DNA from 4 places in the Mesorhizobium sp. CNPSo 4661 genome. Region 2 is predicted to be linked to each of the others. Evidence: predicted binding sites of a transcription regulator. Region 2 holds the regulator's gene; each other region holds the start of a gene.
What was found. Region 2 encodes LexA, which represses DNA repair genes until DNA is damaged. Its sites were predicted from a motif close to TGTTCNNNNTGTGTTCNG; they were not measured.
Positions count from the first base shown of each region.

Region 1: the regulator LexA is predicted to act here: its motif matches at 3,358-3,375, upstream of AC0YKC_RS08575 (helicase-related protein).
Region 3: the regulator LexA is predicted to act here: its motif matches at 2,536-2,553, upstream of dinB (DNA polymerase IV).
Region 4: the regulator LexA is predicted to act here: its motif matches at 2,766-2,783, upstream of AC0YKC_RS12215 (DNA recombination protein RmuC).

Region 1 covers NZ_JBWGIO010000005.1:31,239-36,205, reverse strand. Annotated here, with positions in the region: gene phaR (polyhydroxyalkanoate synthesis repressor PhaR) at 1-535, opposite strand, end outside; gene AC0YKC_RS08585 (acetyl-CoA C-acetyltransferase) at 841-2,028, shown strand; gene phbB (acetoacetyl-CoA reductase) at 2,117-2,842, shown strand; gene AC0YKC_RS08575 (helicase-related protein) at 3,541-4,967, shown strand, end outside.
Region 2 covers NZ_JBWGIO010000023.1:29,559-34,525, reverse strand. Annotated here, with positions in the region: partial or broken gene AC0YKC_RS28545 (ComEC/Rec2 family competence protein) at 1-1,012, shown strand, start outside; gene lexA (transcriptional repressor LexA) at 1,053-1,787, opposite strand; gene kynU (kynureninase) at 2,244-3,491, shown strand; gene AC0YKC_RS28530 (benzoate-CoA ligase family protein) at 3,507-4,967, opposite strand, start outside.
Region 3 covers NZ_JBWGIO010000008.1:131,905-136,871, reverse strand. Annotated here, with positions in the region: gene AC0YKC_RS13830 (TadE/TadG family type IV pilus assembly protein) at 1-960, shown strand, start outside; gene AC0YKC_RS13825 (hypothetical protein) at 987-1,223, opposite strand; gene AC0YKC_RS13820 (polymerase) at 1,253-1,543, opposite strand; gene AC0YKC_RS13815 (cupin domain-containing protein) at 1,913-2,293, shown strand; gene dinB (DNA polymerase IV) at 2,628-3,890, shown strand; gene AC0YKC_RS13805 (aldose 1-epimerase) at 4,000-4,851, opposite strand; gene AC0YKC_RS13800 (SDR family oxidoreductase) at 4,860-4,967, opposite strand, start outside.
Region 4 covers NZ_JBWGIO010000007.1:110,473-115,439, reverse strand. Annotated here, with positions in the region: gene AC0YKC_RS12225 (cation diffusion facilitator family transporter) at 1-754, shown strand, start outside; gene AC0YKC_RS12220 (GFA family protein) at 789-1,193, shown strand; gene AC0YKC_RS12215 (DNA recombination protein RmuC) at 1,480-2,733, opposite strand; gene def (peptide deformylase) at 2,837-3,367, shown strand; gene fmt (methionyl-tRNA formyltransferase) at 3,426-4,361, shown strand; gene AC0YKC_RS12200 (GNAT family N-acetyltransferase) at 4,358-4,864, shown strand.

The DNA.
Region 1 (4,967 bases), on a different contig from region 2:
GATCGTCGCCCTTTTCTTCCTTCTTCGGCGGCTCGGCAGGTGCTGCCGAATTGCCGCCGGCGGATGGGAACGGCGTGAACATGCGCATGGCGTTCTGGAACATCTCGACATTGCGGCGCGTCTGTTCCTCGAGCGCCTTAATCGGCGTCTTCATCATGTCGATCGGCGCCTTGCCGAAGGCGCCCTTCAGCTGCTCGCGGAACCGCTCCTGCTCCTTGGAGAAGGCAATCATCGACTGTTCGAGGAAGCTCGGCACGATCATCTGCATCTGGTCGCCGTAGAAGGAGATGAGCTGGCGCAGGAACGGGATCGGCAGCATGTTCTGCCCATCCTTGTTCTCGAGCTCGAAGATGATCTGCGTCAGCACCGGATGCGTGATGTCGTCGCCGGTCTTTGCGTCCTGGACCGTGAATTCCTCGCCCTTCTTGACCATCTCGGCCAAGTCCTCGAGCGTCACATAGGTGCTTGTGCCGGTATTGTAGAGCCGGCGATTGGCATACTTCTTGATGACGATCGGGTCGTCTTTTGCGGCCATCCGTATCCTCCCCAGGACACCGGCACCTCTAGGAGTAAGCGGCCGGTAACGATTGCACCCTTTATCGAGGATACGCGCAAAAGCGTCACAATTCCAAGTGGTTTGTGCACTGCGGCATCAATTAATGCTGCACAGCCATTGCAAAATCCGCCGCATTGCCGACCTCACGTTACCGCGACTGGCGCGCGCTCTGCTTGCCGCGCATGGCGGTCATGCCCATTTCCGGTTTGACTCAGGGTTTCGAACGGGCAAGAAAGTCCTAAAGCGATCTCGAAAATACGCCACCTCGAAGTCTGGAGAAGAAAATGTCCGCTTCCAATTCAATCGTCGTCGCCAGCGCCGCCCGCACTGCGGTCGGCTCCTTCAACGGCAGTTTCGCCGCCACGCCGGCGCACGAGCTCGGCGCCGTCGTCATCAGGGAATTGCTCGCGCGTTCCGGCGTCGAGGCGGCGGAAGTCGACGAGGTCATCCTCGGTCAGGTGCTGACCGCTGCTCAAGGCCAGAACCCGGCGCGCCAGGCCTCGATCAATGCCGGCCTGCCGAAGGAGACCACCGCCTGGGGCCTCAACCAGGTCTGCGGCTCGGGCCTGCGCGCCATCGCGCTCGGCATGCAGCAGATCGCCACCGGCGATGCCAAGGTGATCGTCGCCGGCGGCCAGGAATCGATGTCGCTGTCGCCGCATGCCGAGCATCTGCGCGCCGGCGTCAAGATGGGCGACTACAAGATGATCGACACCATGATCAAGGACGGCCTGTGGGATGCCTTCAACGGCTACCATATGGGCAACACTGCCGAGAACGTCGCCCGCCAGTTCCAGATCACCCGCGAAACCCAGGACGAGTTCGCGCTGGCCTCGCAGAACAAGGCCGAGGCCGCGCAGAAGGCCGGCAGGTTCAAGGACGAGATCGTCGCCTTCACCATCAAGGGCAAGAAGGGCGACACCATCGTCGACCAGGACGAGTATATCCGTCTCGGCGCGACGCTCGACGCCATGACCAAGCTGAAGCCCGCTTTCGACAAGGATGGCACGGTCACGGCCGCCAACGCGTCCGGCATCAATGACGGCGCCGCCGGCGCGCTGCTGATGACCGAGGCCGAGGCTGCCCGGCGCGGCATCACCCCGCTGGTCCGCATCGCCTCCTGGGCGACCGCCGGCGTCGATCCGGCGATCATGGGCACGGGGCCTATTCCCGCTTCGAAGCGGGCGCTGGAAAAGGCCGGCTGGTCGGTCAAGGATCTCGACCTCGTCGAGGCCAACGAAGCCTTCGCCGCGCAGGCATGCGCCGTCAACAAGGGCATGGGCTGGGACCCCTCGATCGTCAACGTCAATGGCGGCGCCATCGCCATCGGCCATCCGATCGGCGCATCTGGCGCCCGCGTCTTCAACACGCTGGTCTACGAGATGCGTCGCCGCGGCGCCAAGAAGGGTCTCGCCACGCTTTGCATCGGCGGCGGCATGGGCGTCGCCATGTGCGTGGAAGCAATGGGGTGAATGGAAAAATGGTGAATGGTGGGCCGCAGGGCTTTCGCGATGACCATTCACCATTCACTATTCACCATTCACTCTGGGAGGAGCACATATGAGCAAGGTAGCAATCGTCACGGGCGGGTCGCGCGGCATCGGCGCGGCGATATCGGTCGCCTTGAAGAACGCCGGCTATTCGGTCGCGGCGAACTATGCCGGCAATGACGAGGCGGCACAGAAATTCAAGGCCGAGACCGGCATCCCGGTCTACAAATGGTCCGTCGCCGACTACGAGGCCTGCGCCGCCGGCATCAAGCAGGTCGAGGCCGATCTCGGTCCGGTCTCCGTGCTGGTCAACAATGCCGGCATCACCCGCGACGCCATGTTCCACAAGATGACGCCCGCGCAGTGGAAGGAAGTCATCGACACCAACCTCTCCGGTGTCTTCAACATGACGCATCCTTTGTGGAGCGGCATGCGCGACCGCAAGTTCGGCCGCGTCGTCACCATTTCCTCGATCAACGGCCAGAAGGGCCAGGCCGGCCAGGCCAACTACTCGGCCGCCAAGGCCGGCGACATCGGCTTCAGCAAGGCTCTTGCCCAGGAAGGCGCCCGCGCGGGCATCACCGTCAACGTCATCTGCCCCGGCTATATCGCGACCGAGATGGTCAAGGCGATCGACGAGAAGGTGCTCAACGAGCGCATCATCCCGCAGATCCCGGTCGGCCGCCTCGGCGAGCCGGAAGAGATCGCGCGCTGCGTCGTCTTTCTGGCTTCCGACGAGGCCGGCTTCATCACCGGCTCGACCATCACCGCCAATGGCGGCCAGTACTTCGTCTGAGACGCACGACGCCAAGGCGGCTCCGGCAACGGAGCCGCCTTTTTCGCCCGCCGGCAAGCCCGGCGCGACACCGTGCCTCAATCCGGCACGCAAAAGTTAACGGCCCCGGCCACGCCCTGTGCGCAACCCCTCTCACAAGCTGTGAATCCTCGGTGGACAAGCTGTGGATAACACCATATCTAGGGGTGAACAAACCGGGAAACTTCCCGCATCTCTGATTCGTCGCCGATTCGTTCTGGCTTTGGCCGAAAAGTTAATGGCGAAGCGCCGAAACATTACCGAAACCGTTAAAAGCCGTTAAGAAAAATCAACAATTTCATAACCTTGTGGGCGCACCTCGAGTCGACCGCGATGGCTCGCCGGCAAAAGTTAACGACCGCTCGGGTCCAGCGGCGGTCAAGCATGAATCGGGCCAATTGCCCGATTCAGCATGTGGTGAGACTCAGCGTCAAAAAATCCACATATAGCCGTGAACAAAACCTGAATCAGAACGAGTCAGCGATTCGTCGCTGATTCGTTCCAGACTCGTTCCAGCCGTTAACAAGCAGCCGATTTTGAACGCCCCGGCCTGCCTCGCCTGTCTCCAAAGGAACATTCCGCTTTCGCTTCACGCCCGAAGTCCCTATGTGTCGCCTGTCACACGCGGCGGCATCGCCGTGCTTCAGACTACAAGCGGCAGAAACCTTATTTCCGAGCCGATGAACATCCAGCCGAAACATTCCCAGCCGCTGATCCTTTCAGGCCGCGACGTGACGGCCGTGCTAGGGCCCACCAACACCGGCAAGACCCATCTCGCCATCGAGCGCATGGTCGCGCACGAGACCGGCATCATCGGCCTGCCGCTGAGACTGCTTGCTCGCGAGGTCTATGCCCGTGTCTGCGAGAAGGTCGGCGCCCACAAGGTGGCGCTGATCACCGGCGAGGAGAAGATCGTGCCCGCCGGCGCGAAATATTCCGTCTGCACCGTCGAGGCGATGCCGCGCGAGACCGACGCCGCCTTCGTCGCCATCGACGAGGTGCAGCTCGCCGGCGATCTCGAGCGCGGCCATATCTTCACCGATCGCATCCTGCATCTGCGCGGCCGCCAGGAGACGCTGCTTCTGGGCGCCGCCACCATGCACGGCATCCTGCAGAAGCTGCTGAAGGGTGTGTCGGTAGTGACGCGGCCGCGGCTGTCGCACCTTGCCTATGCCGGCTCGAAGAAGCTCACCCGGCTGCCGCGGCGCACGGCGATCGTCGCCTTCTCGGCCGACGAGGTCTATGCCATCGCCGAACTGATCCGCCGCCAGCAGGGGGGTGCAGCCGTCGTGCTTGGCGCGCTTTCGCCGCGCACCCGCAACGCGCAGGTCGAGATCTTCCAGTCCGGCGACGTCGACTATCTCATCGCCACCGACGCCATCGGCATGGGGCTGAACCTCGACCTCGACCATGTCGCCTTTGCCCAGAACCGCAAATTCGACGGCTACCAATACCGCAACCTGACCGCGGCCGAGCTTGGCCAGATCGCCGGCCGCGCCGGCCGGCACCTGCGCGACGGCACGTTCGGCGTCACCGGCCAGGTCGATCCGTTCGACGAGGATCTGGTCGCCAAGGTCGAGGCGCACGACTTCGACCCGGTGAAGGTGCTGCAATGGCGCACCGCGGATTTCGACTTTTCCAGCCTCGATGCGCTGAAACGCTCGATCGAGACCAATGCACCGGTCGAAGGGCTGACCCGCGCGCTGCCGGCCGTGGACGCGCAGGCGCTGGAGCATCTGTCGCGCGACGGCGATATCCGCGCCTTGGCCACCGGCAAGGAGCGCGTGGCGCTGCTGTGGGAAGCCTGCGCGCTCCCCGACTACCGCAAGATTGCGCCGGCGCAGCATGCCGACCTCATCGCCTCCATCTATATGGACCTTGCTCGTCATGGCCATGTCGATGAGAATTACATGGCCGAGCAGGTGCGGCGCGCCGACACGACGGAAGGCGATATCGACACGCTCTCGCACCGGATCGCGCAGATCCGCACGTGGACTTTCGTCTCCAACCGCCCCGGCTGGCTGGCCGATCAGCTACACTGGCAGGAAAAGACGCGCGAAATCGAAGACAGATTGTCGGATGCGCTGCATGAGCGGTTGACGAAACG
Region 2 (4,967 bases):
TATCGCGAAAACTGGCTATAGGAGTGGGTGGCGCCGCCGTGACGTCGCTCATCGCGGGCAGCGCGACGTTGCTGTTTGCGATCTGGCATTTTCAGCGCGTGTCGCCGCTCAGCCTGCTGGCCAATCTGGCGGTCATGCCGATCGTCTCGCTGATCGTCATGCCGTTCGCCGTGTTGAGCGCGCTGGCCATGCCCTTCGGCTTCGACGGTCCCTTCCTCTTTGTCATGGGCAAGGGCCTGATGGCGATGATCGCTATTTCGGCGTGGATATCCGAGCGCTCACCGGTCGACGCCGTCGGGCTGATCTCGATCCAGTCGGTGCTGCTGGCGACGGTCGCGCTTGTCATCGCAACGATGGCGACCACGTGGCTCAGGCTTGTGCCGCGGTACCCTTCGCGCTCGCGGCGCTGCTGGCCATTCCCCATGTCCGCACGCCGGATGTGCTTGTCTCGGAGGACGCGCATCTGGTGGCGATGCCGATCGGAGGCGGCGAGCTTGCGATCAACCGCGCGCGCTCCAACGAGTTCACCACCGACAACTGGAAACGAGCGCTGAAAGCCGAGGATATCGTGCCGCCGGAGACGTTCGCCAAGGACGCCCTCGACATCGCCGATCCCGTCGACCTGCCGCTTGGCTCGCCCTTCTACTGCACCGGAGACCTCTGCATCGGCCGGCATCCTTCCGGCGCCATCGTCGCGCTTGCCGAGAACCGCGGCAGCGCCCGACCGGCCTGCGGGTTCGCAGATCTCATCGTCATCAACGATGCAACGGCCTACAACCCATGCCGCGATCCGCGCGTGCTTGTCGTCACCAAGCGGCAGCTGGCGCGCGACGGCAGCGCCGCCATCTTCTTCGATCCGCAATCGGCGACCGCCCGGCCAACCGTTCGCTACGCGGTCGACGAACCATATCGTCCCTGGCACGAGCAGCGGAAATACACACGCGAGGCGAGGGGGCTGCCGCCCTATCAACGACCGGAAAAGCCGGCGGCCGCGCCGCAGCCGACAGAATAGATGTCACGCATTTCCGGCGAAGACCGCCGCGCGGTCCTGCTCAGTAGCGACGGATAAGTCCGACGAGCTTGCCCTGAACCTTGACCCGATCCGGTCCAAAGATCCGGGTCTCATAGGCCGGATTGGCGGCCTCGAGCGCGATCGAGGCACCCTTGCGGCGAAACCGCTTCAAGGTCGCTTCCTCGTCGTCGACCAGCGCCACCACGATCTCGCCCGGGCTTGCCGTATTGGCGTTGCGGATGATGACGGTGTCGCCGTCGAAGATACCGGCCTCTATCATCGAGTCGCCCTTGACCTCCAGCGCATAGTGCTCGCCGCCCATGATCATGTCCGGCGGCACCGAGATCGAGTGCGTCTGGTGCTGGATGGCGTCGATCGGCACGCCGGCGGCAATGCGGCCCATTACCGGAATGGATACGGCCGAAACAGCGTCGTCGTCATTGCTGGGTGTCGGCGTGCGCGAAGGCGCTGCCGGCTTGACTTGGCGGTTGAGATTGCCTTGGCCGCCTTGGATGACGCTTGGCGAGAACTTCTTCGCGGCATTCAGGCCAGGCGCGATCGAGTCGGGCAGGCGCAAGACTTCGAGGGCGCGCGCCCGGTTCGGCAGCCGGCGAATGAAGCCACGCTCTTCCAGCGCCGTGATCAGCCGGTGGATGCCGGACTTCGAGGCAAGGTCCAGCGCCTCCTTCATCTCGTCGAAGGATGGAGGGATCCCGCTCTCCTTGAGGCGTTCATGGATGAACATCAGGAGTTCATGTTGTTTGCGCGTCAGCATTGGCGGCCCCCACGGGTTCTGAAACCAGAATCGGAAAAACAAACCCAGAACAAACACTATCTGTTCCAGTTGTGTTCCGCAACCGTTTAAAGTTTAATGAATTTCTTAAGGCTGCCGAAACAATGTTGCATTCGAGGACGCCAGCCGCCGCCAGTAGGGCGGTGGCATTGATTCCGCTCGATTTTGCAGCACTGCCTAAGTTGAAACAGCAGGCAGCGCCATCACGAAAGCGCGGGTCGGACCGCGTGGACCACCCTTTGCGCATGCTGCACCGTGAACGAAACGAACCCAAAATGCCAACTTCGGCGATTTGCCGGTTCTCTGTTCTCGCGGTCTATGGACCATCTAACACAGGACGAAAGGTTCTTGCCCCGACGCCGACTGGGGTGAGACAACCGCCGTTGGCCGTCTGGCGATTTGCGAGCGGCGCTGGGTCGAGATGGAGGCGGTAACGCGATGAGGGGAATTCCTGGCCGTGCTGAAGTCGAGGCGATGGATGCCGCGGATCCGCTGCGCGCCCTGCGCGATCGCTTCATCCTGCCGGAAGGGGTGATCTATCTCGACGGCAACTCGCTGGGTGCGGCGTCCTCCGAGGTTTTCGACGAGATCGAGAAAGCGGCAACGCGCGAATGGGCGCATGATCTTATCCGCGCCTGGAATACCGCGGGCTGGTTCCAAATGCCGGTCGAACTGGGCGACCGGCTCGGGCGGCTGATCGGCGCGGCGGCCGGACAGACCGTCGTTTGCGATACGACCTCGATCAACATCTACAAGGTCCTGCATGCGGCGCTGGCGATGCGGCCCGACCGATCCGTGATCGTTGCCGAGGGCGACAGTTTTCCGACCGATCTCTACATGGCGGAGGGCGTGGCCTCCACGCGCCCCGGCACGGTGCTGCGGCTCGAAGGTGTCGACGCCCCGACGATCGAGGAGCTGATCGACAGCCAAGTCGCGGTCATCCTAGTCAACCACGTCAACTACAAGTCCGGCCGGTTGCGCGACATGGCGGCCTTGACGCGCAAGGCCCACGAAGCCGGCGCGCTGATCGTTTGGGACCTCTGCCATACTGCAGGCGCGTTGCCGGTGGATCTTGATGGTTCGAGTGCCGACTTCGCTGTCGGCTGCACTTATAAGTATCTCAATGGCGGCCCGGGCGCGCCCGCCTTCATCTACGCCGCGAATCGCCACCACGGCGACATTCGCCAGCCGCTCAGCGGCTGGTGGGGGCACGCCCGGCCTTTCGCGTTCGAGCAGGGCTACGCCATGGGCACGGGCATCCGCCGGTTCCTGTGCGGAACGCAGCCGGTGCTGTCGATGCGGGCGCTGAAGGGAGCGCTGGACCTCTGGGACAAGGTCGACATGAATGCCGTGCGCGACAAAAGCATCGCCCTGACGGACTTGTTCATCCGGCTTGTCGAAGCCCGATGCGGCGCCTTCGGCCTCGAACTGGAAAGCCCGCGCGATGGCGCCGAGCGTGGCAGCCAGGTGTCGTTCGCCCATCCGCACGGTTACCAGGTGATGCGCGCCCTGATCGAGCGCGGCGTGATCGGCGATTTCCGCGCGCCATACACCATCCGCTTCGGCTTCACACCGCTCTATGTCGGCTATCGGGATGTCTGGGAGGCCGTCGAAGTGCTGGAAGACATCCTGCGCACCGGCGTCTGGCGGGAAGCGCGCTTCGCGGTCAAGGAGGCCGTCACCTGAATCGGGCTTTCTCGCTCAATGGGGCTTTTCGGCGCGCAGGCGGAAGCGCTGGATCTTGCCGGTCTGGGTCTTGGGCAAGGCGGCGATGAACTTCACCGAGCGCGGGTATTTGTAGGGCGCGATCGTTGCCTTGACGTGATCCTGCAGACGCTTGACCGTCGCGGCATCCGGCGCCGCGCCCGGCGCCAGCACGACATGCGCCTCGACGATCTGGCCGCGTTCGGCGTCCTCGGCGCCGATGACGGCGCATTCCGCGACATCCGGATGCGACAGTAGCGCGGCCTCGACTTCCGGCCCGGCAATGTTGTAGCCGGCGCTGACGATCATGTCATCGGAGCGGGCGGCGAAATGGAAGAAGCCGTCTTCGTCCTGCACGAAGGTGTCGCCCGTCAGGTTCCAGCCATCCCGCACATAGTCCTTCTGGCGATCGTCGGCCATGTAGCGGCAGCCTGTCGGCCCACGCACCGCCAGCCTTCCCGTCGCGCCATGCGGCAACTCGCGCATCTCCTCGTCGACGATGCGCGCCTCGTAGCCGCCCACCGGCTTGCCGGTCGATGCGGGCTTCATGTCGTCGAAGCGATTGGAGATGAAGATATGCAGCATCTCGGTGGCGCCGATGCCGTCCAGAATCGGCTTGCCGGTCTTTCGCGTCCACTCTTCGAAGACGGGAGCGGGCAACGTTTCGCCGGCAGACACGGCGACGCGCAGCGAAGACAGGTCAGCGCCTTCGTCCATGGCCTTGAGCATCGCCCTGTAGGCCGTCGGCGCCGTGAAGGAGATGGTCGCCCTGTAGGTCTCGATGATGTGGATCATGTTGGGCGGCGTCGCCTGCTCCAGCAATGTCGCCGCCGCGCCGACGCGGAGCGGGAAAATGGCAAGCCCGCCAAGGCCGAAGGTAAAGGCCAATGGAGGGGAACCGACAAAGACGTCGTCGGGCGTCACCTGGAGGATCTCGCGGGCGTAGGCGTCGGCGATGATCATCAGGTCGCGGTGGAAATGCATGGTCGCCTTCGGCACGCCGGTCGTGCCTGAAGTGAAGCCAAGCAACGCCACGTCGTCGCAGCCGGTGTCGACCGCCTTGAAGGTCACGGGCTTGTCGAGCGCGGCGCGATCGAGCTCCGCGTCATGGTTGGCGGTGCCGTCGAAGCCGATGACCTGCTTGAGGAAGGCGCTCTCCTTGGCGCAGGCCGTCATCTCGTCCATCAGCCGCGTGTCGCAAAGCGCGATGCCGATCTCGGCCTTGTCGACGATCTTGGCCAGTTCGCCGGCGCGCAGCATCGGCATGGTGTTGACGACGACGGCGCCGACCTTGGTGGCGGCCAGCCAGCAGGCAACCATGGCGGGATTGTTCGCCGAACGGATAAGCACCCGGTTGCCCGGCCTCACGCCATAGTTTTCGACCAGCGCATGCGCCAGGCGGCTCGTCCAGTCGGACAATTCCTTATAGGTGCGGCGGCGGCCATTGCCGATGAGCGC
Region 3 (4,967 bases), on a different contig from region 2:
GAATATTCGGGCAGCGTCGCCGCCTTCCAGGCCGGGGCCAGCGGCGATCCCGGCGCCTACTTCATTTCGCTGTCGTCGAGCATCAGCCGACCGTCCTTCGTCCCCGGCATGCCGGCCTGGCCGGCGACGCGCTCCGCCTCGGTCAAGATCAAGCCCGGCGCGCAGGCCTGCGTGCTGGCGCTCGATCCGCATGCCGGTAGCGCGGTCAGCCTGCAGGGCTCCACCAATGTGGCGATGAGCGGTTGCGTGATCGCGGCCAATTCGGACGCCGCCGACGCCGTCAACCGAGGCGGCTCGGCGATCGTCAGCGCCGGTTGTGTCTCGACGGTCGGCGGCACGCAAGGATTGACGCCGCCCAGCGCCACCCTTTCCTGCGGCGCGGCGCAGGAAAACCAGTATGCCTCGTTCGATCCGCTGGCCGACGTCGTTCCGCCTCCCTACACGCTCTGCCTGCCCGTGCCGAACGGCAAGACGATAACGCTCTCGCCGGGCACCTATTGCGACAAGACCCTGTCGGGGAAGATCACCCTTGATCCAGGCACCTACATCATGCGCAACGTCACTATAAAACCAGGCGGCAACGGCAGCCTCAGCGGCCAGGGCGTGACGATCTTCCTGATGGAGAACTCGCAGCTCTACATCAACGCCAACGAACAGGTGAACCTGTCGCCGCCGACCAGCGGCCCCTACGCCGGCATCACCATCTACCAGGCGCATGGCAATACGCAGGCGCTGACGCTCAACGGCGGGTCCGGCTCGGTGGTGAGCGGTTTCATCTACGCTCCGGACGCCGCTATCGCCTATGCCGGAAATTCGGACATGAACGCCCAGGGCAGTTGCCTGCGGCTGGTCGGGGACACTGTCACAATGACGGGGAGCTCCGCCGTAAAGTCGGACTGCAGCGCCGAGCTCGGCAACCGCGCGGTGTATGCGGGACGGATGATCACCCTGGCGAAATGAGCGCCAATCTCCCCTTGAGGGAAGGATTACAGCTCGCCTATGATATCCGCGCCCGGCTGCTCGTCGAAGAGCACCGCGCAGCCGCGCTCGAGCGCGACCTGCGTCAAGGCGTTGGCCGCATCCCTATCCGACGAAACGAAATCGCCGGTCAGGACGCGCAATTCCTCGACGGCCTTCGACATAGGCACGAGACGTCCGGCGAAACGGTCGCTCGCGCATGCGTCGATGACGCACAGAAGATCGATGAGTTCGAAATTATGCATGGCGGCCTCCGCCAGCGCCATCCCTTCGCTCAATCAACGGTATGAGGCGCGGACTGGTTCCCTCGCCTGCCTTTGTCGAGTGGCCTGACGGGCGCGAGCTTGAGATCGAAGCGAGCAGGCAACCATGGCTCGACATAGGCCTTGCGCACCGATCCGGTGGCCATGGTGTCGATTGGGAGAAGGACCACCATCTGGGCATGGCGCTGTGGCCAGAGGGGCCTGCCGACCAGAAGGAAGACGCCGACGACAAATCCCGCCAAAAGCAGCGCGGCAAACAGGTTCGCGATGATGTTGCCGGGTAGCACGGCCAGCAGCTCCAAGACAGTTTCCAAAGGGAGAGGAGTGCCCGCCATATCGCAGGAATGGCGGGCACCCCGTCGTCGACCGCCGATGAAGGGACTTTGTCCGGCGGCTTGCTAGCCCAAATGAAATGGAGCCGCTGCGGTTGCCTCGAAATCGGCGCCTCGGGCCTCTGCGTTGGTGCGGTGAGACTTCGGTCCGAACATGGCCAGGGACCGTCGCCCGAGGGGCTGGCATATGCGCCTCATGACGGGTGCGCCAAGCGCCTGGCCCAGCTCGCGGTCGCCTCGATTGCATTAGCAATCACTCATAATAAGGCCTATGGATAGTGTCGCGGTCGCCGACGATGATCGCAACGTCAGGCGCCGCTTCACGCATGGGAGGACACCATGGCCGAAGTTGCAATGAACGTGACGAAACTCGAATCCAAATCGCATAACAATCCCGACGAGGTGCGCGCGCCCGCCAAGACGCGCGTCGAGATCGTCCGGCTGCCGGGCTATACGCTCGGGCGGATGAACATGCAGCCGGGCTGGAGATGGTCCGAATGCGTCAAGCCAGTGGTCAAGACCGATAGCTGCCAGGTCTCGCATGTCGGCTATGTCGTATCCGGCTCGATCACGGTGCGGATGACCGACGGCACGCAAAAGACCTTCGAGGCCGGCAGTTCCTACACCATCCCGCCCGGCCATGACGCCTGGGTGGAAGGCAACCAGCCGTTCCAGTGCATCGAGGTGCTGAGCGCCGAGCAATACGCCAAACCGGCATAAGCGCAAGCAATCGCCCCTCAGACCGGGGGCGCCAAAAGCGGCAGAGGGGTCGCCCCGCGTGGAACGCCGTTCTTGGGCGTTGCAAAGCCGCCGCGCTTCACACGCGAGGCTCCCATGGCCGCTTGCGACCATGTCCCCTCAAGAGCGAGGCGTCGCGCACAACCGGCCGGCAAACGTCTCGGTTGTGCACGGTTGCAACTGTTCTGGTGTACAGCCCCGCCGACTTGACGAGAGACCGCTTTTGTTCTCTTTATGTTCCGATTAAAATCCCTTACGAAAGACGCAGCTAATGCTGCGCTGCCGCAATGCGGACCGGATGGAGATGGAGCGCGGGATGCTCGCCACAAACGCCGCTGCGGCCGCCACCATCCTGCATGCCGATCTCGACGCCTTCTACGCCTCGGTCGAGCAGTTGCTCGATCCGTCATTGCGTGGCAAGCCGATCGCAGTCGGCGGCGGCGTGGTGCTGGCGGCTTCCTATGAGGCCAAGGTCTTCGGCGTGCGCGGCGGCATGCCTGGCCGCAAGGCGCGCGAGCTCTGCCCGCAGCTCATCTTCGTCGGCGGCCATTTTTCCGAGTACCAGCGTCTCGGCGACGCCGCGATCGAGGTGCTCGACGATTTCACGCCCGTGGTCGAGCGCATCTCGATCGACGAGGCGTTCGCCGATGTCGCCGGCTGCACGCATCTTTTTGGTCCTCCGCAAGAGATCGCGCGAAAAATCCGCGACCGCGTGAGGGCCGAGCTCGGCCTGCCGATCTCGATCGGCGTGGCGCGCACAAAACATCTGGCCAAGATCGCCTCGCAGGTGGCCAAGCCAGACGGGCTGGTGGTGGTCGAGCCCGGCACCGAGCTCGCCTTCCTGCACGACCTGCCCGTCACGCTGATGTGGGGCGTCGGCCCGGCGACCAAGGCCAGGCTCGCCGAGATCGGCGTCGAGACCATCGGGCAGTTGGCGCGCACGCACAGCGGCGCGCTGGAGCGGCTGATCGGCCACGCCGCCGGCCAGAAACTTGCCGCGCTTGCCTGGAACCGCGACCCGCGCAAACTCGAGACGCATCGGCGAGCACATTCCGCCGGCGCGCAATCGGCGTTGGGCAGGAAACCGGCGCTGCCGCGCGTCTTCGTGCCGACGCTGCTGCATCTGGCCGACCGCGTCGCCAGCCGGTTGCGTGCCAAGGACCGGCCCGGACGCACAATCACGGTTCGCGTGCGGTTCGCCAACATGCGCGCGGTCAGCCGCTCGATCACGCTCGACCAGCCGATCCAGGCGACAGCGATGCTGGCCGAGATCGCCGAAGAACTGGTGCGCGGCGTGCTGGCCGCCCATCCAGGCGAGCGGGACATCTCGCTGCTCGCCATCTCCGTCTCGCATCTGGAGGAACATGCCGAATTGCAGCTCGAACTGCCACTCGGCCTGGCGGATGAGAAGCTCAGGCCCGGCAGCCGCAAGGGGCTGGCTCGCTTCGGAGCCGACCGCGCCATCGACAAGATTCGCCAGCGTTTCGGCAAGGAGGCCGTCGGCTACGGCACGGTGGCGCTCGAAGGCGCGCGCTCGGTGCCGGACGGGTTCAGGGAGCTGGCGGAGAAGGAGTTGTAGAGGGGGCTGTTTCCGGCGTGTCCTCTTGCGACGTTGGAAATTGGCGAAGCCGACGCGACGTCCAATCTCCACCTTGCGGGGGAGATCAGCAGTTCCAGCGGCGGCACGCTCAATCGGTCACCGTCCAGTCCAACCGCATCGTCGCGCTCATCGCTTGCCCGTGCTCCAGCACCGTCAGCCCTTCGCCGTGATGCGCATCGACAGGGTGAGAGACCGGTTCGAAGCAGAAGAAGCCGGCATCGGGTGACGGCGAATAGAGGATATAGACATCGAGCGTTGGCGAGGCGGTGAGCGAAACGGAAATCCGCCCCGGTTGCACGATGGTCGCGTGTCCATCCCAGCCGGAGAAGCCGTTGTTCACCCAGCCCGCCGGCAAAAGCGAGGTTTGGGAAAAATCCCACCATGGATGCTCGGCGACAGGCGCCACCCCGACCGGCAAATGGCGCTCGTCCTCCAGCCAGACGCGCTGCGCCTTCGCCTTAAGCGTGGTCCTGGCGACGCGCGGAAACCAGGGGTGGAAGCCGAGGCCATAGGGCAGGCGCATGCCGGCGCGATTTTCAACAATCAGCCGCGCCTCCAGCGCGCCGTCCTGCAGCGTATAGGTAACCGACGCCGCATAGCGGTAAGGACCGATCGCGCCGTCATCGAGCGTCAGCTCCGCCTCGGTGTCGGTATGGCTGGCAAGCCGCCACGGCTTCTGGAAGCCGTCGCCATGAATCGGGAAAGTCTCGCCGGGCACATTCGGCTCGATGGCATGAAAGAGGCCGTCGAAGGTGAAGCCCCCGCCGGAAATGCGGTTCGACCACGGCACGAGGAGCTGGCAACCGGATGTGCCGGTGCCGTCCCCAGCCCTCAAAAGCGGAACCCGCGCGCTGCCGACAAGCGCATCGTAACGGGCGATCGCACCACCCTTGTCGGGCGCGAGCACGAGCCGCGCGCGGCCGTCTCGAAGCTCAGCCATGCCGGCCGTCACCAGCCGCCGTCCACGGCGATGTTCTGGCCGCTGATCATGTCGGAGGCCGGCGAGACGAGGAACAGCACGAGGTCGGCAACGTTGGCCGGCTCGATACGCTTCTT
Region 4 (4,967 bases), on a different contig from region 2:
CCCGCTCGGACACGGGCGCGAGCTTTATTTCTGGAGTTTCATCGTTGCGCTTCTGGTGTTCGCGCTCGGCGCCGGCGTTTCCTTCTACGAAGGCGTCATCCACATCATGGCGCCGGAGCCGGTCGTCAACGCCAAGGTCAACTATGTCGTGCTTGGTCTGTCTTTCCTGTTCGAAGGGAGCTCCTGGCTGGTGGCGCTGAAGGAATTCCGGCAGCAGAAGGGCGGCCAGGGCTGGTTCGAGGCAATTCACCGAAGCAAGGATCCGAGCGTCTTTACGGTGCTGTTCGAGGACAGCGCCGCTTTGCTTGGCCTGATCGTCGCCTTCGCCGGCATACTGGCGGCCGAAATCATGAAAATGCCCGAGCTCGACGGCGTCGCCTCGATCGGCATCGCGCTGATCCTGGGCGCGACGGCGATCTTCCTGGCGCGCGAAAGCAAGAGCCTGCTGCTCGGCGAGCCGGCCTCGCCGCAGGTGCAGAAGCGGGTGCTGGCGATCGCCCAGCAAGACCCTGCGGTGCAGCGGGCGAACGGCATATTGAGCGTCCATATCGGTCCGGAGGAAATCGTCGCCGGCTTGAGCATCGAATTCGAGGATCACCTCACCGCGCCCGAGATCGAGGCCTGCGTCGAGCGCCTGGAGGCAAGGCTCAAGACGGAAATGCCGCAAATCTCAAGGCTCTTCGTCAAGCCGCAGGCGACTGGCACATGGGAGCAGCGGCGCAAGGCCATCGCCGAGGTCTCGGAGGAGGGTTAGGTTCAATGCAGCGAGTTTGTGAGGAGAAGGAACGATGAAGATCGACGGCGGATGCCATTGCGGCGCGATCGCCTACGAGGCGGAGGTCGATCCGGAAAAGACCTCGATCTGCCACTGCACCGACTGTCAGCAACTGACCGGCACCGCCTTCCGGGTTACCGTCCCGGCGCCGGAAAGCGACTACCGGATCACCCGGGGCGCGCCGAAGATCTACATCAAGGTCGTGGCAAGCGGCGCCAGGCGCGCCCAGGCTTTTTGTGCCGATTGCGGCTCGCATCTTTACGCGACGTCGGTCGGCGATGGTCCGAAGGTCTATGGGATCAGAGTCGGGACCGCCAGGCAGCGTCAGGACTTGGTCCCGAGACAACAGAAATGGCACCGGTCAGCCCTGCATTGGCTCCCGGAATTCGAGGGCATGGCGACGACGGAAGAGCAGTAGCGCTGTCGGATCGGCCCGCTGGCGCAAGCCTCGGCAATTGGCCGAATCCTGCGCGTCTTCGTCATCCTCGGGCTGGACCCGAGGATCCATGCCGAGACCTTAGCCGAAGTGTGCAACGGTGCGGAATTCTGTAACCGTTGCAACGTCTTAGCGTCACGGCATGGAGTCTCGGGTCTGCGCGCGTCGCTTCGCTCCTTGCTCCGCCCTGGAATGACGAAGCGATGGGCGTTCTGGCCAATCTCCAAGGTATGCGACCTTGCAGGCGAGGAAGTCCGCGTTCAGCGGCCTACTCGTCGCCTTCGACGACGCGCAGCCTCAACTGGCCGGTCTTTGAATCGGCCACGCGCGGACCGCCTTCGGCCTTTGGCGCCGCACTTCGCGCGGCCTCGGTCTCGCCCTCGGCGAATTCCAGCGCCTCGATCTTCTGGCCGCGCTTGGTCACCTTCGATGTCGAAACCAGGATGTCGTCGATGTCCCGCGCCGCCTGGCCGAAATGCGTCTGCAGCCGGCGCACGCGCTCGTCGACGCGCCCCACGTCCTCCATCAGCCGAATGACCTCGCCCTGGATCAGATGTGCCTGCTCTCGCATGCGGGCGTCCTTGAGGATCGCCTGGATGACCTGGATCGACAGCATCAGCAACGAGGGCGAAACGATGACGACGCGGGCGCGATGCGCCTTCTGCACCACCGCCTCGAAATTCTCGTGGATTTCGGCGAACACCGATTCCGACGGCACGAACATGAAGGCGGTGTCCTGCGTCTCGCCCTGGAGCAGGTATTTTTCGGCGATATCGCGGATATGCACCTCGATGTCGCGCCGGAAAGCCTGCGCCGCCGCCTTCTGCATGTCGGCGCCTTCGGCGGCACGGATGGCGTTCCAGGCTTCGAGCGGGAACTTGGCGTCGATGGCCAGCATCGGCGCGCCGTTGGGCATCCGCACCAGGCAATCGGGCCGGCTGCCGTTGGAGAGGCTGGCCTGGAATTCATAGGCGCCATGCGGCAGGGCGTCGGCGACGATCGCCTCCATACGCGACTGGCCGAAGGCGCCGCGTGTCTGCTTGTTGGAAAGGATCGCCTGCAGCTGCACGACCTGGCCGGCCAAGGACTGGATGTTGCCTTGCGCGGTGTCGATCACCGCCAGCCGCTCCTGCAGCTTGGCAAGGCTTTCATGCGTCGACTTGGTCTGCTCGGCCATGGTCTGGCCGAGACGGCCGGTCATGGCGTCGAGCCGTTGTCCGAGCGACTGGGTAAGCTCGGCCTGCCGCGTCCCGAACACTTCGGCGATCGCGCCCATGCGTCCGTGCATCTCAGCCTGCGACCGCAGGACGTCGGCGATGCGCGCCTCGGTGTCCCGGGCATGGTCGGCCGCTTCGGCCGCGGCCACCGCGCGCGCCTTGCCCGCGCGCCACAAGGCCACGGCCAATCCTACAAACAGCGACAGCAGCAGCAACACGCCGAAACCCAGCGCCTGGCCGAGCGTGATCGTGGAGGCGCCGAGCCGCGCGATCGGTTGTGAAAGGATGGTGGTCATGTCGTTCATTTGGCCAGCATAACCGATTCGGCCGCGTGGCACAGATCAAAACGTGAACAGGCCGATTCCACACCGGTTGACGCTTTTCCAACGACGTCTTAGGTGAGACGCCATGTCGATCAAGCCGCTCATCATTCTCCCCGATCCCGTCCTGCGCCAGCTTTCCAAGCCGGTCGAGCGCGTCGATGCCGATTTGCGCAAGCTGGCCGACGACATGCTGGAAACCATGTATGACGCGCCGGGCATCGGCCTTGCGGCCATCCAGGTCGGCGAGCCGCGACGGCTGCTGGTCATCGACCTCGCCAAGGAAGGCGAGGAGCCTCAGCCGCATGTCTTCATCAATCCGGAAGTGCTCGAGAGTTCCGACCAGCGTTCCGTCTATGAGGAAGGCTGCCTGTCGATTCCCGACTATTACGCCGAGGTCGAGCGCCCGGCCTCGGTGCGGGTGAAGTATCTCGACCGCGACGGCAGGCTTCAGGAGATTCAGGCGGAGGGGCTGATGGCCACCTGCCTGCAGCACGAGATCGACCATCTCAACGGCGTGCTGTTCATCGACCACATCTCGAAGCTGAAGCGCGACATGGTGGTGCGGAAGTTCAAGAAGCTCGCCAAGGACAAGGCGCCGGGCAAGATGGTGGGCTAAGGGCCGTTTCGGTCGCGCGAGCACCTGAGCCTACCGCAAGACAGGATCGCAGGACATCATGCCGCTTCGCGTCATCTTCATGGGCACGCCGGATTTTTCCGTGCCGACCTTGCGCGCCATCGCCGAGGCCGGCCACGAGATCGCGGCCGTCTACACGCAGCCGCCGCGCGCCGCAGGCCGGCGCGGGCTGGAACTGACGCCGTCCCCGGTGCAGCGCGAGGCCGAGCGGCTGGGGCTCGACGTGCGCACGCCGACATCGCTGAAAAGCGAGGCCGAGCAACAGGCTTTTGCCGCCTTGCAGGCCGATGTCGCGGTCGTCGTCGCCTATGGCCTGCTGTTGCCGAAAGCGGTTCTCGAGGCGGCCAGGCTCGGCTGTCTCAACGGCCATGCCTCGCTTTTGCCACGCTGGCGTGGTGCTGCTCCCATCCAGCGTGCGATCATGGCCGGAGATAGCGAAACCGGCATGATGATCATGAAGATGGAAGAGGGTCTGGACACCGGACCGGTGGCATTGGTTGAAAAAGTCGCCATCGCACCCGATATGACGGCCGGCGAATTGCATGACCGCCTGATGGCACAAGGCGCTTCGCTGATGGTCGAGGCGCTCGCCCAGTTGGGGATAAATTGTCTGACATTTACCCCGCAGGCAACGGCAGGGGTGACCTACGCCCGAAAGATCGATAAATCGGAGACACGCGTAGACTGGACGCGGCCTTCTGGCGAAGTCCACAATCACATTCGCGGCCTCTCGCCCTTCCCGGGCGCGTGGTGCGAGGTCGAAATTGGCGGCCGCATGGAGCGGCTGAAACTGCTTCGCTCGACGCTCTCGGATGGCGTCGGCGAGTCGGGAGGAATTCTCGATGACCGGCTGACGGTTGCCTGCGGGGCAGGCGCGGTCAGGCTGGTCGAAGTTCAACGGGCGGGCGGAAAGCCTGCCGCCGCGCAGGAGTTTTTGCGCGGAGCCAAGATCGAAAAAGGAATGAAACTCACATGAGCATGATGTCGATACGCGCGGCGACGCCGCGGGATCGCGAGGCGATCCGCCTCGTCGAAGAGCATGCCTTTGGCCAGCAGGCGGAAGCCGGCCTGGTCGATGCCCTTGTCACCGGCGGCGATGCCGTCGTCGAGCTGGTTGCCGAGGAAGACGGCCAGGTCGTCGGCCATATTCTTTTCTCGCGGCTTTTCGTGCGAAACGGCGCCAAAGAGTTCGCGGCTGTCGCGCTTGCGCCGCTGGCGGTCGAGCCCTCCTTTCACGGCACCGGCATCGGCGGCGCGCTGATCCGCGAGGCGCATGTGCGCCTCAAGGAAGCCGGCGAGAAATTGGCCGTGGTTCTGGGCGATCCGGTCTATTACGGCCGCTTCGGTTATAGCCATGCCCGCGCCGGGAAGTTCGAGAGCGAGTATCAGGGCGAGGCGCTGCAGGCGCTGGCCTGGGGCGACGCGCCCGAGACCGGCAGGCTGGTCTACGCTTCGGCCTTCACCGCTTTGGCCGCCTAGAGCATGATCCCGAACCGAAGGTCCGCGTTCGCGAAAAGTGGGAACCGGTTTTCGGGTAAGATCATGCTCCACCGAGAAAACAGGGTCTCGTCTCAGACATCGG